Regions from separate parts of the Sphingomonas sp. NIBR02145 genome, predicted to be linked through region 2. Evidence: predicted binding sites of a transcription regulator. Region 2 holds the regulator's gene; each other region holds the start of a gene.
The links. The regulator LexA, encoded in region 2, represses DNA repair genes until DNA is damaged. The targets are predictions, from matches to a motif close to GTTCCNCNCTTGTTCT.
Positions count from the first base shown of each region.

Region 1: O3305_RS04710 (ATP-dependent helicase) is a predicted target of LexA. The motif match lies at 1,999-2,014, and genes of this name have one in related genera.
Region 3: radA (DNA repair protein RadA) is a predicted target of LexA. The motif match lies at 1,491-1,506, and genes of this name have one in related genera.
Region 4: recA (recombinase RecA) is a predicted target of LexA. The motif match lies at 1,547-1,562, and genes of this name have one in related genera.

Region 1 is NZ_CP114791.1:1,010,478-1,013,684, reverse strand. It holds gene O3305_RS04725 (inorganic phosphate transporter) at 1-786, opposite strand, end outside; gene O3305_RS04720 (hypothetical protein) at 996-1,265, shown strand; gene O3305_RS04715 (hypothetical protein) at 1,346-1,837, opposite strand; gene O3305_RS04710 (ATP-dependent helicase) at 2,017-3,207, shown strand, end outside.
Region 2 is NZ_CP114791.1:485,446-488,652, forward strand. It holds gene O3305_RS02330 (ComEC/Rec2 family competence protein) at 1-1,006, shown strand, start outside; gene O3305_RS02335 (EF-hand domain-containing protein) at 1,033-1,728, shown strand; gene lexA (transcriptional repressor LexA) at 1,732-2,424, opposite strand; gene O3305_RS02345 (molybdopterin molybdotransferase MoeA) at 2,483-3,207, opposite strand, start outside.
Region 3 is NZ_CP114791.1:114,034-117,240, forward strand. It holds gene O3305_RS00515 (DUF2218 domain-containing protein) at 1-201, shown strand, start outside; gene O3305_RS00520 (glycosyltransferase family 4 protein) at 245-1,396, opposite strand; gene radA (DNA repair protein RadA) at 1,518-2,888, shown strand; gene O3305_RS00530 (hypothetical protein) at 3,022-3,207, shown strand, end outside.
Region 4 is NZ_CP114791.1:1,130,330-1,133,536, reverse strand. It holds gene O3305_RS05325 (hypothetical protein) at 1-1,437, opposite strand, end outside; gene recA (recombinase RecA) at 1,641-2,720, shown strand; gene O3305_RS05315 (RNB domain-containing ribonuclease) at 2,916-3,207, shown strand, end outside.

The DNA.
Region 1 (3,207 bases), 530 kb from region 2:
GGTGCAGGTGAAGATCAGCGCGCTGCGGATGCCGATCGGCGGCGCGGTGTTCGGCATCGGTGAGGTGTAGAGCTTCTGGTTGCGCAGGAAGACCCGCATCACCAGCAGCAGCGCGATCGCGGCGAAGAAGCCGATCAGTGGCGCCATCCACAGGCCGGTGAGGATCTTGGTCGCCTGGCTCCAGTCGACGCCGGCGGTGCCGCCGCGCGAGCCCGCGTTGATGAGCTGGTTGGCGAAGCCGACGCCGAGCACCGAGCCGATCAGCGTGTGCGACGACGAGTTGGGCAGGCCGATATACCAGGTGCCGAGGTTCCACAGCACCGCCGCGAGCAGCAGTGCGAAGATCATCGCGAAGCCGCCCGAGGATCCCACGTTGAGGATCAGTTCGACCGGCAGCAGCGTGATGATCGAATAGGCGACGGCGCCCGACGACAGCATCACGCCGAGGAAGTTCCAGAAGCCCGACCAGACGACGGCGAAATGGGCGGGCATCGAATTGGTGTAGATCACCGTCGCCACGGCGTTGGCGGTGTCGTGGAAGCCGTTCACGAACTCGAAGCCGAGCGCGATCAGCAGCGCCAGGCCGAGAAAGAGGAACACGCCGGTGGCCAGCTCCTCCCCTACCCCCTTGGTGTCGGTCAAAACGCTCCAGCCGGCAAAGGCCAGCCCGCCCACCATGATCGCCGCGAACAGCAATTTGGCGAGGGGATGCGTCTTGTAGTCGAATCGGGGGCCGGGCTGCGGTTGGTCAACCGGTGCGGCTTGGTCCAGAGCGAGTGATGCCATGATATGCGCGCCTCTGGCCGGAGGGTGTGACAGCCTTATGACAAACGCATGACAGACCCATGGATCGGCCAGTTTGCGTCATTCCGGCACGCGATTACGGGTCCTGTTCGGGCAAGGGCGGATTAGCACCGAATGGGCCCCAACTCACTTTGCCAAAACCCGCGGGGCGTCGGACAACCGGAGTGCCTGATGTTGGCAAGGAGACAAGAATGAAGGAACTTTCATTGCTCGCCGCCTGTGCAACGCTTGCCCTGATGGGCTCCGCGATGCTTCCCTCTTCGCAAGCCATGGCGCAGACCAATCCGAACTGCCTGCCTGAGCTGACTCCGGACGCACCGCCGCCGAACCCCGAGGACAATTGCGACGAGGTCGGCAATCCCGAGGAAGGCGGCACCGACAATCCGCCGCCTCCGCCGCCGATTCCGCCCAGTGCTTTCGCACGGGCCGACGCGATCGCGCTCCGCGAGATCTACGTCTAGATCCGCTCCTGGCGAGACGGTTGGGCGGGATCGCGCAACCGTCTCCATCCGCCGCCATCAGCGCGGCGTGTCCATCGATTTCAGAAGCGCAGCTGCATATAGGCCTTGGGCCCCGGCTTGATCCCGCGATTGCCCCCCGGCGCGCTCATGAAGCCGCGTCCGCGCAGCCGCCGCAGCCAGGCGAAGCCCAGCTCGACCTTGTCCGACGCCTCGAAGCTCAGCCGCGCCCCGGCGTAATGGCGGGCATCGCGTACCATGCCGCGATCCGCATCGAAGCGCGGGGCCTGCGCCACGGCGCTCAGCCCCAGCCAGGTGTGCCCCAGCACTTCCTTCTGCACGGAAAAGCCATAAGAGGCCTTGGCCTCGTCCGCCCGCCAGGCTTCGCTCGGCTCGCGCACGGTCGCGCTGGTCCGCAGCCACAGGCCGGAGACATGCTCCTCGTTCTTCACCCGGATTTCCGGCCGCAGCACCAGATAGGCGGTCTGCGCCGCCGCAATCGCCTGAGCACATGCCGGCGCACAGGCGAAAACCGCCCCCGCCGCCGCAATCAGACTCGCCCCCCGAATCATCATTATCCCAGCTCCCCAGCTGCGGGATTTGGCCGCCAACCGATGGTTGACGGCAATTAGGTATTATTGCGGGTTTGTTGCAGGCGCTAGTGCATTGTTGCGATTGTATTTCCGATGCCTGTGCATAACTGCTCCTGCGCGCGGAGCTTGCGGCCGCCCAAAGCGTTCCCTAGCTGTTCGCCATGACCCTGCCCGTAGAGACCGACAATAACGCCCCCTATCTGAGCGGCCTGAACCCGCCCCAGCGCGAGGCGGTGCTCACTTCCGAAGGGCCGGTGCTCGTCCTCGCCGGCGCCGGCACGGGCAAGACCGCGGCGCTCACCGCCCGCCTCGCCCATCTGCTCTGGACGCGGCGCGCCTTCCCGTCCGAGATCCTGGCGGTCACCTTCACCAACAAGGCGGCACGCGAGATGAAGGAGCGCGTCGGCCGCCTCGTCGGCGCTGCGGTCGAGGGCATGCCCTGGCTCGGCACCTTCCATGCGATCGGCGCCAAGATGCTGCGCCGCCATGCCGAGCTGGTCGGGCTGCAATCGAACTTCACCATCCTCGATACCGACGACCAGCTCCGCCTGATCAAGCAGCTGATCCTCGCCGCCGATCTCGACGAGAAGCGCTGGCCCGCCCGCCAGCTCGCCGGGCTGATCGATGAATGGAAGAACAAGGGCCTGACCCCCGCCGAGATCGGCGCCGGCGAGTCCGAGCGCTATGCCAATGGCCGGGGCGCCGCGCTCTACTTTCTCTATCAGGAGCGGCTGAAGGCGCTCAACGCCTGCGACTTCGGCGACCTGCTGCTCCACATGCTGGTGATCCTCAAGACCCATCGCGACGTGCTGGAGAGCTATCAGCAGCGCTTCCGCTACATCCTGGTCGACGAATATCAGGACACCAACGCCGTCCAGTATCTCTGGCTGCGACTGCTCGCCCAGGAGCGCAAGAACATCTGCTGCGTCGGCGACGACGACCAGTCGATCTATTCGTGGCGCGGCGCGCTGGTGGAGAACATCCTCAAGTTCGAGAAGGATTTCCCCGGCGCCAAGGTGATCAAGCTCGAGCAGAATTACCGCTCGACGCCGCACATCCTCGCGGCGGCCAGTGGCGTGATCGCCAACAACAGCGGCCGCCTTGGCAAGACGCTCTGGACCGACAAGGACGAGGGCGAGAAGGTCAAGGTGCTCGGCGTATGGGACGGGCCCGAGGAGGCCCGCCGCGTCGGCGAGGAGATGGAAGGCCTCAATCGCGGCGGCAAGTCATTCGACGACATGGCGATCCTCGTCCGTGCCCAGCACCAGACCCGCGAGTTCGAAGACCGGTTCATCGCGATCGGCCTGCCCCACCGCATCCTGGGCGGCCAGCGCTTCTACGAGCGCATGGAG
Region 2 (3,207 bases):
GCACGAGAGTCCATTCATGCACCGCTGGTTCGGCAAGCGCGAGGAGGGGCGGGGCGCGGCGTTGCTGCGCGGTATCGGTTCGCTGCTGCTGACCGGCGTGGCGGTGGAGCTCGCGCTGATGCCGATCGGGCTGTTTCATTTCCACCAGGCCGGGATTTACGGCGCGCTCGCCAATATCGTCGCGATCCCGCTCACCACCTTTGTGATCATGCCCCTGGAAGCGCTGGCGCTGCTGCTCGATGTGGCGGGGCTGGGCTGGCCGGCCTGGTGGCTTACCGATCAGGCGCTGCAGCTGCTGCTCTGGATAGCACGGACCACGGCTGCCGCGCCGGGCGCGGTCGCGGCGTTCCCCACCATGCCGGGCGGCGCCTTTGCGCTGATGGTCGCGGGCGGGCTGTGGCTGGCCCTTTGGCGGACGGGCGTGCGCTGGGCGGGGGCGGTGCCGCTTGTCATGGGGTTGGGCTGGATGCTCGCCACGCCGGCGCCGGATCTGATCGTGACCGGCGACGGACGGCACCTCGCGATCCGCATGGCGGATGGCAGCATGGCGCTGCTGCGCGATCGGGCGGGTGACTATACCCGCGACATGCTCGCGGAAACCGGCGGCAGCGATGTCGAACCGGTTGCCTTGTCCGACCAGCCGGGGGCTGCTTGCAGCCTCGATTTGTGCCTGATCGAGCATCGTGCCGGGGCGCGGGTGTGGCGGGTTGCGGCGACGCGGAGCGGCTATGCCTTGCCCTGGGCCGAATTCACTACGCTATGTCGCAAGGTCGATGTGGTGATCAGCGACCGGCGCCTGCCGGCGGGCTGCGCGCCGCGCTGGCTCAAGCTCGATCGGCCGCAGCTGGCCAGGACCGGCGGGCTGGCGATTGCCTTTGCCAGCGGTCGGGTGGCGATGGTGCGTGGCGGAGGGCGGCATCCCTGGCGCGACCCGCCGAAAGTGCAGCCGGTCTATGTGCCGGAGCAGGGACTTGCACCTGTCCGGACACGAAATCGCTGGCGCTGACAGGGGCTTCGGGTTCTCCTCGGAGCATGATCCGGAACCCGAAGAAAAGCGACACGATCGAAGTGCGGCTGCCCCATGCGGTGAAGCGCGCCTTCATGGAGCAATGCCGGGCCGAAGGGCGGACGGCGAGCGATGTGGTGCGCGGCTATGTCGATGCGCATCTCGCCGGCGACGCGCCTGCGCCAAGCCGGTTGCGCCGCTGGTGTCGCCCCTTGGCCGCCGCAGGGATGATCGGGGCGATCGGGCTGGCCATGCCTGTCGCGGTGACTGCCGCACCGGATTTCCGGCCGAGCTATGCCGCGTTCGATCGCAATCATGACGGAGTGCTCACCCCCGACGAATTCGGTCCGAAGCGCGCCGAGCCGCGAATCCGGTGCGGAGAGCATCGGGTGATGGCGCTGCCGCTGCGCCGGGCCTCGATGCCCGATATTCGCGGGTTGCGGCCCTTTGCCATTTCCGCGTCCGACTTCACCCTGGCCAAGGCCGATGCCAATCGGGACGGCAGGGTCAGCTTCGCCGAATTCGCGGCGCACCGGCTCAGGATGTTCCGCGCCGGCTTCAACCTGCTCGATGCCGATCATGACGGCACGCTTTCGCCCGCCGAATATGCCGCCGCTTGGAACCTGTTCCGATTCCTCGGCCGGCAGCCCGATGTGGCGCCGTTCCAGGAACTCGACCGCAATGGCGACGGCAAGGTCGCCTGGAACGAGTTCCTGGCCTGAGCCTCAGTACTTGCGCAGCAGGCCGGCCAGCCGGCCCTGCACGCGGACCTGATCGGGACGGTAGCGCTGGGCGTTATAGTCGCGATTGGCCGGATCGAGCCGGATCATCGCGCCTTCCTTGCGGAAATACTTCAAGGTCGCCTCGGCATCGTCGATCAGCGCCACGACGATCTCGCCGTCGCGCGCCGTCTCGGTACGGCGGATCAGCGCATAGTCGCCGTCGAGAATGCCGGCCTCGACCATCGAATCGCCGGCCACCTCAAGCGCATAATGCTCGCCCGAGCCGAGCAAGGCCGCCGGAACCGGGAGCATCGACGAGCCTTCCAGCGCCTCGATCGGCGTACCCGCGGCGATGCGGCCGTGGAGCGGGATCTCGATCACATCGTTCGCGGGAACTGGTATCTGGGCCGCAGGGGAGGGATTCGAAACGGCCACCGCGGGGGCGGCGGACCTGGCCGCAGCGGCCGGCTTCGCATCGCCGCGCTCGGGCATGCGGAGCACTTCGAGCGCGCGGGCGCGGTTCGGCAGGCGGCGAATGAACTCGCGCTCCTCCAGCGCAGAGATCAACCGATGCACCCCCGACTTCGACTTGAGATCGAGCGCTTCCTTCATTTCCTCGAACGAAGGCGAGACGCCGGTCTCGGCAAGCCGATCGGCAATGAAGCAGATGAGCTCGTGCTGCTTGCGCGTGAGCATCCGGTTTCTCCTGGCGTGGAACAGACTGCGAACGTTTATGCAATGTTCCGCGCGCTTGTCAAGCGATGTCGAGGATTTCCGCCGAGTCGCCCGTTTTCGCCTCCGGCGCCCCGGCCGGACGCACGATCAGGCACGTCGCCCGTGCCAGCGTGCGCAGCATCGAGCTGTCCTGGATCGTCGCGGCAAAGGCGCGGCCCTCGACCAACTCGGCGCGGAGATAGTCAGCGCGCGCGCCCGTGGCGGGCAGCGGTTCGCCGAGCGGCACCGACCGGCTGCGCGGCAAGGGATCGGCGGCCCCCGCCAGATGCGCGACCAGCGGCCGCACGAACAAAGTCGCGGTGGCGAACACCGACACCGGATTGCCGGGCAGGCCGAGCAGCATCGCCTCGCCGAGCCGCCCGGCCATCATCGGCTTGCCCGGGCGCAGCGCGATCTTCCAGAAATCGATCTCCGCTCCCGCCGCGAGCAGCGCCGGGCGAACCAGGTCATGATCGCCGACCGAGGCCCCGCCGGTGGTGACGAGCAGATCGCAGTCGAGCGCGCGGAACGCGGCCTCGAGCACGCCCAGGCGATCGGGCAGGATGCCGAGGTCGATCAGCTCGACCGGAAGATCGGCCAGCATCGCGGTGAGCAGCAGCCGGTTGGTCTCGGGGATCTGGTCGGGCCCGAGCGGCGCGCCTGGCGGAACCAGCTCGTCGCCGGTGGAGAGCAGCGCAACCCGGACCTTGCGGCGGACGGGCAGGGTCGCGTGGCCGGCCAGGGCGGCAAGCGCGAGGGCGGCGG
Region 3 (3,207 bases), 370 kb from region 2:
ACGGTGATCTTCCCGAAGGACGCGCGCGGCGCCAATCATCCGGGCGACGCGGTGGTGACCTTCAACGTCGCCGAGACCGGGCTCGACATCCGCATCGACGCAAGCTCGCCCGAGCAGCTCGACGGGCTGAAGGGCGCGGTGGAGCGGCACCTCGATCGCTTCGCGTTTCGCGAGGATGGGCTGAAGTATAGCTGGAAGTGAATGCTTCTTTCCCTCTCCCGCAGGCGGGAGAGGGATTGGGGAGTTATCCCCGCCGCTCGATCGTCTCAAGATACGCGTCCAGAACCTTCTGGTTGATCGCGTCCCAGACATAGGCGCTGGCGATTTCGTGGCCGGCCTTGCCGGCGGCCAGGCGCGCTTCGTGGTCCTCGCAATAATGCTGGATCGCATCGGCATAGCGGCCCACCGCGCCCGCGCCGGGCTGGACCAGCACGCCGCTGACATTCTCCTCGACCATGCCCACGGGGCCTACCGCGTGCGCGGCGACTACCGGCACGCCGGCGGCCATCGCCTCCAGCGTGACGTTGCCGAAACTCTCGGTGAGCGAGGGGTTGAAGAACACGTCCATCGAGGCGACCGCGCGGCCGAGATCGTCGCCCGCCTGGAAGCCGGCGAACACCGCATCGGGCACGCGCTCGGCGAACCAGTCCTGCGCCGGGCCCTTGCCGATCACCAGCACCCGGTGCTTCACGCCGCGGCGCTGCAGTTCGGCGACCACCTCAGCGAAGATGTCGAGGCCCTTTTCGAGCACCAGCCGGCCGAGGAACGCGACGGCGACTTCGTCGTCCTGGATGCCGAGGCCGCGGCGCCATTCCAGGCTGCGGCGGCCGGGATTGAACCGGTCATGGTTCACGCCGCGCGACCAGATGCGCATCGGCTTGGTGACGCCCCAACTCTGCAGCAGCTCGACCATGCCGCGCCCGGGCGGGAGCAGCATGTCGACCCGGTTGTAGAGCCGCGTCAGCATCCGGACCAGCAGCGGGGTGACGAAGCCGATCCTGTAATAGCCCGGATAGGTCTCGAAGCGGGTATGGACCGAGGCGACGGCGGCGACGTTGTTCTCGCGCGCCCAGGTCACTGCGCGGTGGCACAGGATCTCGGGCGCCGAGATGTGGACGATATTGGGCGCGAAGGCCTCCAGATCGGGCAGCACTTCCTTGATGCCCTTGGCGAACCTGTACTCGTCGCGACCGCCCGGAACGGGGAGCGAAGGCACGCTGACCAGGTCGCCGGTGGGCGGGAACGCAGGGGTCTCGGTGGTCGGCGAATAGACGCGGACCTTGACGCCCTTGTCGAGCAGATAGCCGACGAGCAGGTTCAACGCCTGGTTCGCGCCGTCGCGGACATAATTATAGTTGCCGCTGAACAATGCGACGCGGAGCTCGGTGGGCTTCATGGCGGGCGCATACAATCCGCGCGCTCGGGGAGCAAGATTGCGGCGGTGTGGCGAATTGTCCCGGCTCGGGCGCGGATGCGCGGGGTTTACAGTTGTTCCCTGATTGTTCTACGCATGCGCCATGGCGAAACTCAAGAAGCGTTATGTCTGCCAGGCCTGCGGCTCGGTCTCCTCGCAATGGGCGGGGCAGTGTGCCGATTGCGGGGAGTGGAACCAGCTCGTCGAGGATTCCGGCGCGAACGTGACGCCGTTCCAGGCGAAGCATAACCTTCAGTCCGGTGGGCGGGCGATCATGCTCACCGGGCTCAACACCGATATCGCGCTGCCCGAGCGGACCTCGACCGGGATTGCCGAGTTCGATCGCGCGCTGGGTGGTGGCTTCGTCGAGGGCTCGGCGACGCTGATCGGCGGCGATCCCGGCATCGGCAAGTCGACGCTCCTTCTGCAGGCGGCAGCCAGCATCGCCTCGCGGGGTCTCAAGGTCGCCTATGTCTCGGGCGAGGAAGCGGCGGACCAGGTGCGGCTGCGCGCGCGGCGGCTGGGTCTGGGCAAGGCGCCGGTGATGCTCGCCGCGGCGACATCGGTGCGCGACATCCTGACGACGATGGGCGAGAGCGAGCCGCCCGCACTGCTCATCATCGACTCCATCCAGACCATGCATTCGGACCTGATCGAAGGTGCGCCGGGCACGGTGAGCCAGGTGCGTGCCTCGTCCGGCGAGCTGATCCGCTTCGCCAAGGAGCGGGGAACGGCGGTAGTGCTGGTCGGCCATGTCACCAAGGACGGCAGCATCGCCGGGCCGCGCGTTCTCGAGCATATGGTCGATACCGTGCTGGCGTTCGAGGGCGAGCGCAGCCACCAGTATCGCATCCTCCGCGCCGTCAAGAACCGCTTCGGCGGCACCGACGAGATCGGCGTGTTCGCGATGCAGTCCGAGGGGCTGGAGGAAGTGACCAATCCTTCCGCGCTGTTCCTTACGCAGCGTGACGAGAGCGTGACCGGCACGGTGGTGTTCCCGGCGCTGGAGGGCACCCGGCCGGTGTTGATCGAAGTGCAGGCGCTGACCGTGCGGCTGGCGAGCGGCGCGACGCCGCGGCGCGCGGTGGTCGGCTGGGATTCGGCGCGGCTGTCGATGATCCTTGCGGTGCTGGAAGCGCGCTGCGGGCTGAGCTTCTCGACCTGCGAAGTCTATCTCAACATCGCCGGCGGCTACCGGGTGCAGGATCCCGCGGCGGACCTGGCGGTGGCGGCGGCCCTGGTCTCGGCGCTCAGCGAGCGGCCGATCCCGGCGGATGCCGTGGTGTTCGGCGAGATCGCGCTATCGGGCGAAGTGCGGCCGGTGGCGCATGGCGCGCTGCGCTGCCGGGAAGCTTCGAAGCTGGGCTTCGAGCGGGCGATGGCGCCGATGGCGCAGGTGAACGACAAGGGCGGGCTGTCGCTCGCGGGGTTCAAGTCGCTCGCGCAGTTCGTGGATCATCTGCTGGGGCGATAGGAGCAGGCGGGATACATGGTTGCCCTGGTTGCTTCCCGGCGAAGGGCAATGATCTCCATTCACCGCCATGGGCTTGTAATTGCTTCCATTGTCATGGAATAACATATCGAAGGAGAGGTGGTCGGAGCAACCGATGCTGCGGGAATTGGCGGCCGATTGGACGCGGCCGGGGATGCTGGTGCCGACCTTGTGCGCATTGGCGCTGATGGCGGGCATCCTGGTGGCCGGCCGGGAGCCCGCGCGGACGCCGCCGCCGCCACTCGCCTTTGCCGGGCTGCCGGTGAGCGGAAACGCGGAAGGTGCGCGAAGGGCGGGCTTC
Region 4 (3,207 bases), 640 kb from region 2:
CAGCTCGGCCAGTGCCAGCGCGGCTTCGGCAAGCGCGCCGGGGGCAGTGTCCGAACTGCCCGAGGAGAGCCAGGACGAGCCCGCCGCCCTGCCATAGCTGGTCAGCAAGGCCCGCAGGGCCGGCAGCAGCGGCGCCTGTTCGCTGGCGGGCAGGTCGCGCACCGCCTGGAACAGCGCCTTCTCGCCGATCGACTTGCCCCCCGTCTTGAAGCGGAAGGCAAGCACCCCGGCAAAGGACAGCGCCTCCGGCCCCTGCGTCTCGATCCGCTGGCGCATCTCGTCCAGCGCGGCCGCGATGGCGGGGCCGCTCAGGTCGGCCAGCGCCACCTGCTGGCTCGATCGTCCCTGCACGATCGGCTTGCCGGCCTTGCGCGCGTAATCCGCGGACAGGGACGGCAGCTTGTTCCGATTGCGCCAGTCCGTCACCGGCTCGAGCGGGCCGATCTCGCCGTCGATCGTCACATGGCGCTGCACTTGGGCGAAGAACACCGTGAACCCCTGGCTGTCCGCGTCCCATGCCACGTCATGCAGATGGTGCAGCAGGTGCAGCAACAGCTTGTCTTCTATCGGCTCCTCGCTGCCTTCGCGCAGCGGAAGCAGGGGGGCGCCGCTGCTGGCCAGCGCATCCAGCACTTCGCCAAAGCTGGGCAGTCCCTTGAACTCCGCGAGCGACATATAGCGGATGACGATGGTGCGTTTTGCTCCCTCGGGATCGAGCGGGATCAGGTCCAGCGCGATCCCGAAGCGCCGCTCGCCATCGCTCAGGTCCGGGTGGCGCGCCTTGTCGGCGGGGGCGCTGCGCAGGAAACGGGAAAGCAGGCCGGTGCGCCCGCTGGCGCGGGGCAGGGTGTCGAGATGGTTGCGCAGCGCCCAGCGCCCGTCGGGGCTCAGCCAGCGCAGACGGGTTTCGGGTTGGCTCCCCTGCGGCGGGTGCGGGAGATGGGTCAGTCGCACTTCGCCGGTCGCGGGATCGAGGATCGCTATCCGGTCCTCGTGCAGGCCTTGTTCCACGCAGACGATCGTACCGTCGTCGCGGGCCCCGAATTCGCTGATCCGGAAGCCATCGATACGATGTTTCCGATCGATCTCCCCGTCGATCGATCGCTCGTAAAGGCTGTGGCAGAGCCAGTCTTTCTCGCGCTGGGCGAAGAAGAACGCGCGCTGCGCCGGCGAATAACACCAACGATGCGAGGAAAGCCGCTTTCTGCGAATCTCGAAGACGCGTCGGCGCTCCACCAGGTCGAACACGGCAACCGGATCCACCTCGGGCGCGGCGCGGCAGCCGAGCACGAGCAGGTAGCGCGCATCCAGCCGGATGATTTCCTGCGCCTCGACATCCTCGAACGCCAGGAAATGCCACGGGTCGGCGCCGGGCTCGCCCGCTTCGACAAGCGTGAGCGATTTCCTGCCGAACAGCGTTCCCGTCGCCACGCGCATTGCATTCCCCCCTGTATTCGGGCCCAGCCTATTGAAGCGAAGGGGGCAGGGAAAGCTCGGCGCGGCCCCGTTGCCGGGCAGGTGGAACGATTATGGAACAAAAATTTCCGTTCCGCTCTTGTTCTTGTGGAACAAAGGCGATACACGGCGTTCCAACACAGGTTGATGCAGCGTGCTAAACCTTCTAGCGACGGGGACTTCCAATGGCAGCTTCGCTCAAGGTGATTGACGGCAACATGGCGATTTCTTCGGACAAGCAGAAGGCGCTCGACGCCGCAATGGCGCAGATCGACCGCGCCTTCGGCAAGGGCTCGGCAATGAAGCTCGGCTCCAAGGAGGCGATGCAGGTCGAGGCGATCTCGACCGGTTCGCTCGGGCTCGACATCGCGCTCGGCGTCGGCGGCCTGCCGCGCGGTCGCGTGATCGAAGTCTATGGGCCGGAAAGCTCGGGCAAGACCACGCTGGCGCTCCATGTGATCGCCGAGGCGCAGAAGACCGGCGGCGTCGCCGCGTTCGTCGATGCGGAGCATGCGCTCGATCCGGTCTATGCCAAGAAGCTCGGGGTCAATATCGACGAGCTGATCGTCTCGCAGCCGGATACCGGCGAGCAGGCGCTCGAGATCGTCGATACTTTGGTCCGCTCGAACGCGATCGACGTGCTGGTGGTCGATTCGGTCGCCGCGCTGGTGCCGCGCGCCGAGATCGAGGGCGAGATGGGCGACAGCCATGTCGGCCTCCAGGCCCGTCTGATGTCGCAGTCGCTGCGCAAGCTCACCGGCTCGATCAGCCGCTCGCGCTGCATGGTGATCTTCATCAACCAGCTGCGCATGAAGATCGGCGTGATGTACGGCAATCCGGAGACGACGACCGGCGGCAACGCGCTGAAGTTCTACGCTTCGGTCCGTCTCGACATCCGCCGCACCGGCCAGATCAAGGACCGCGAGGACATCATCGGCAACACCACCCGCGTGAAGGTGGTGAAGAACAAGGTGGCGCCGCCGTTCAAGCAGGTCGAGTTCGACATCATGTATGGCGAGGGTATCTCGAAGATCGGCGAGATCCTCGATCTCGGCGTCAAGGCCGGGCTGGTCGAGAAGTCGGGCGCTTGGTTCAGCTATGACAGCGTCCGCATCGGCCAGGGCCGCGAGAATTCGAAGAACTTCCTGCGCGACAATCCCGAGCTGCGCGAGCGTCTCGAAAAGGCGATCCGCGCGCGCACCGAGAAGGTCGCCGAGGGACTTATGGCGGGTCCCGACGCCGAGGACGGCGACGACGATCTATAATGGAATATCAGGCCGCGCCCGCGTGCGACGCGTGTGGCAGCGGTCACGGGCTCAGCCCCATCGGAAGACCCGGCGCGTTGCCCCGCGCCGGGTCTTTCCCGTTTCCGGGGAGGGCGGTTCGAATCCCTCGCCTGTCGCGCCGAGCGGCGAATTTTGAGAACTGTGCACCGGCGCCGGGCGCGCTAAGGTGCGGGCATGAAGGCCGTTCTCGATCCCGATTGCGTGCTGGCCCATGGCCTTGCCGCGATTCGCAGCCAGTATCAGGTTCCGCCTGCCTTTCCGCAGCCGGTACTCGAAGCCGCCGAAATCGCCGCCAGGCGGATACCAGGCGAGCATGTCGACCGAACCGATATTCCCTTCGTCACCCTGGACCCCGCCAGCGCCACCGACCTCGACCAGGCACTGGCGATCGAGACCAGCGGCAATGACCTGCTGCTGCGCTACGCCATCGCCGACGTGGCCTGGTTCGTCACGGACGGCGATCCGG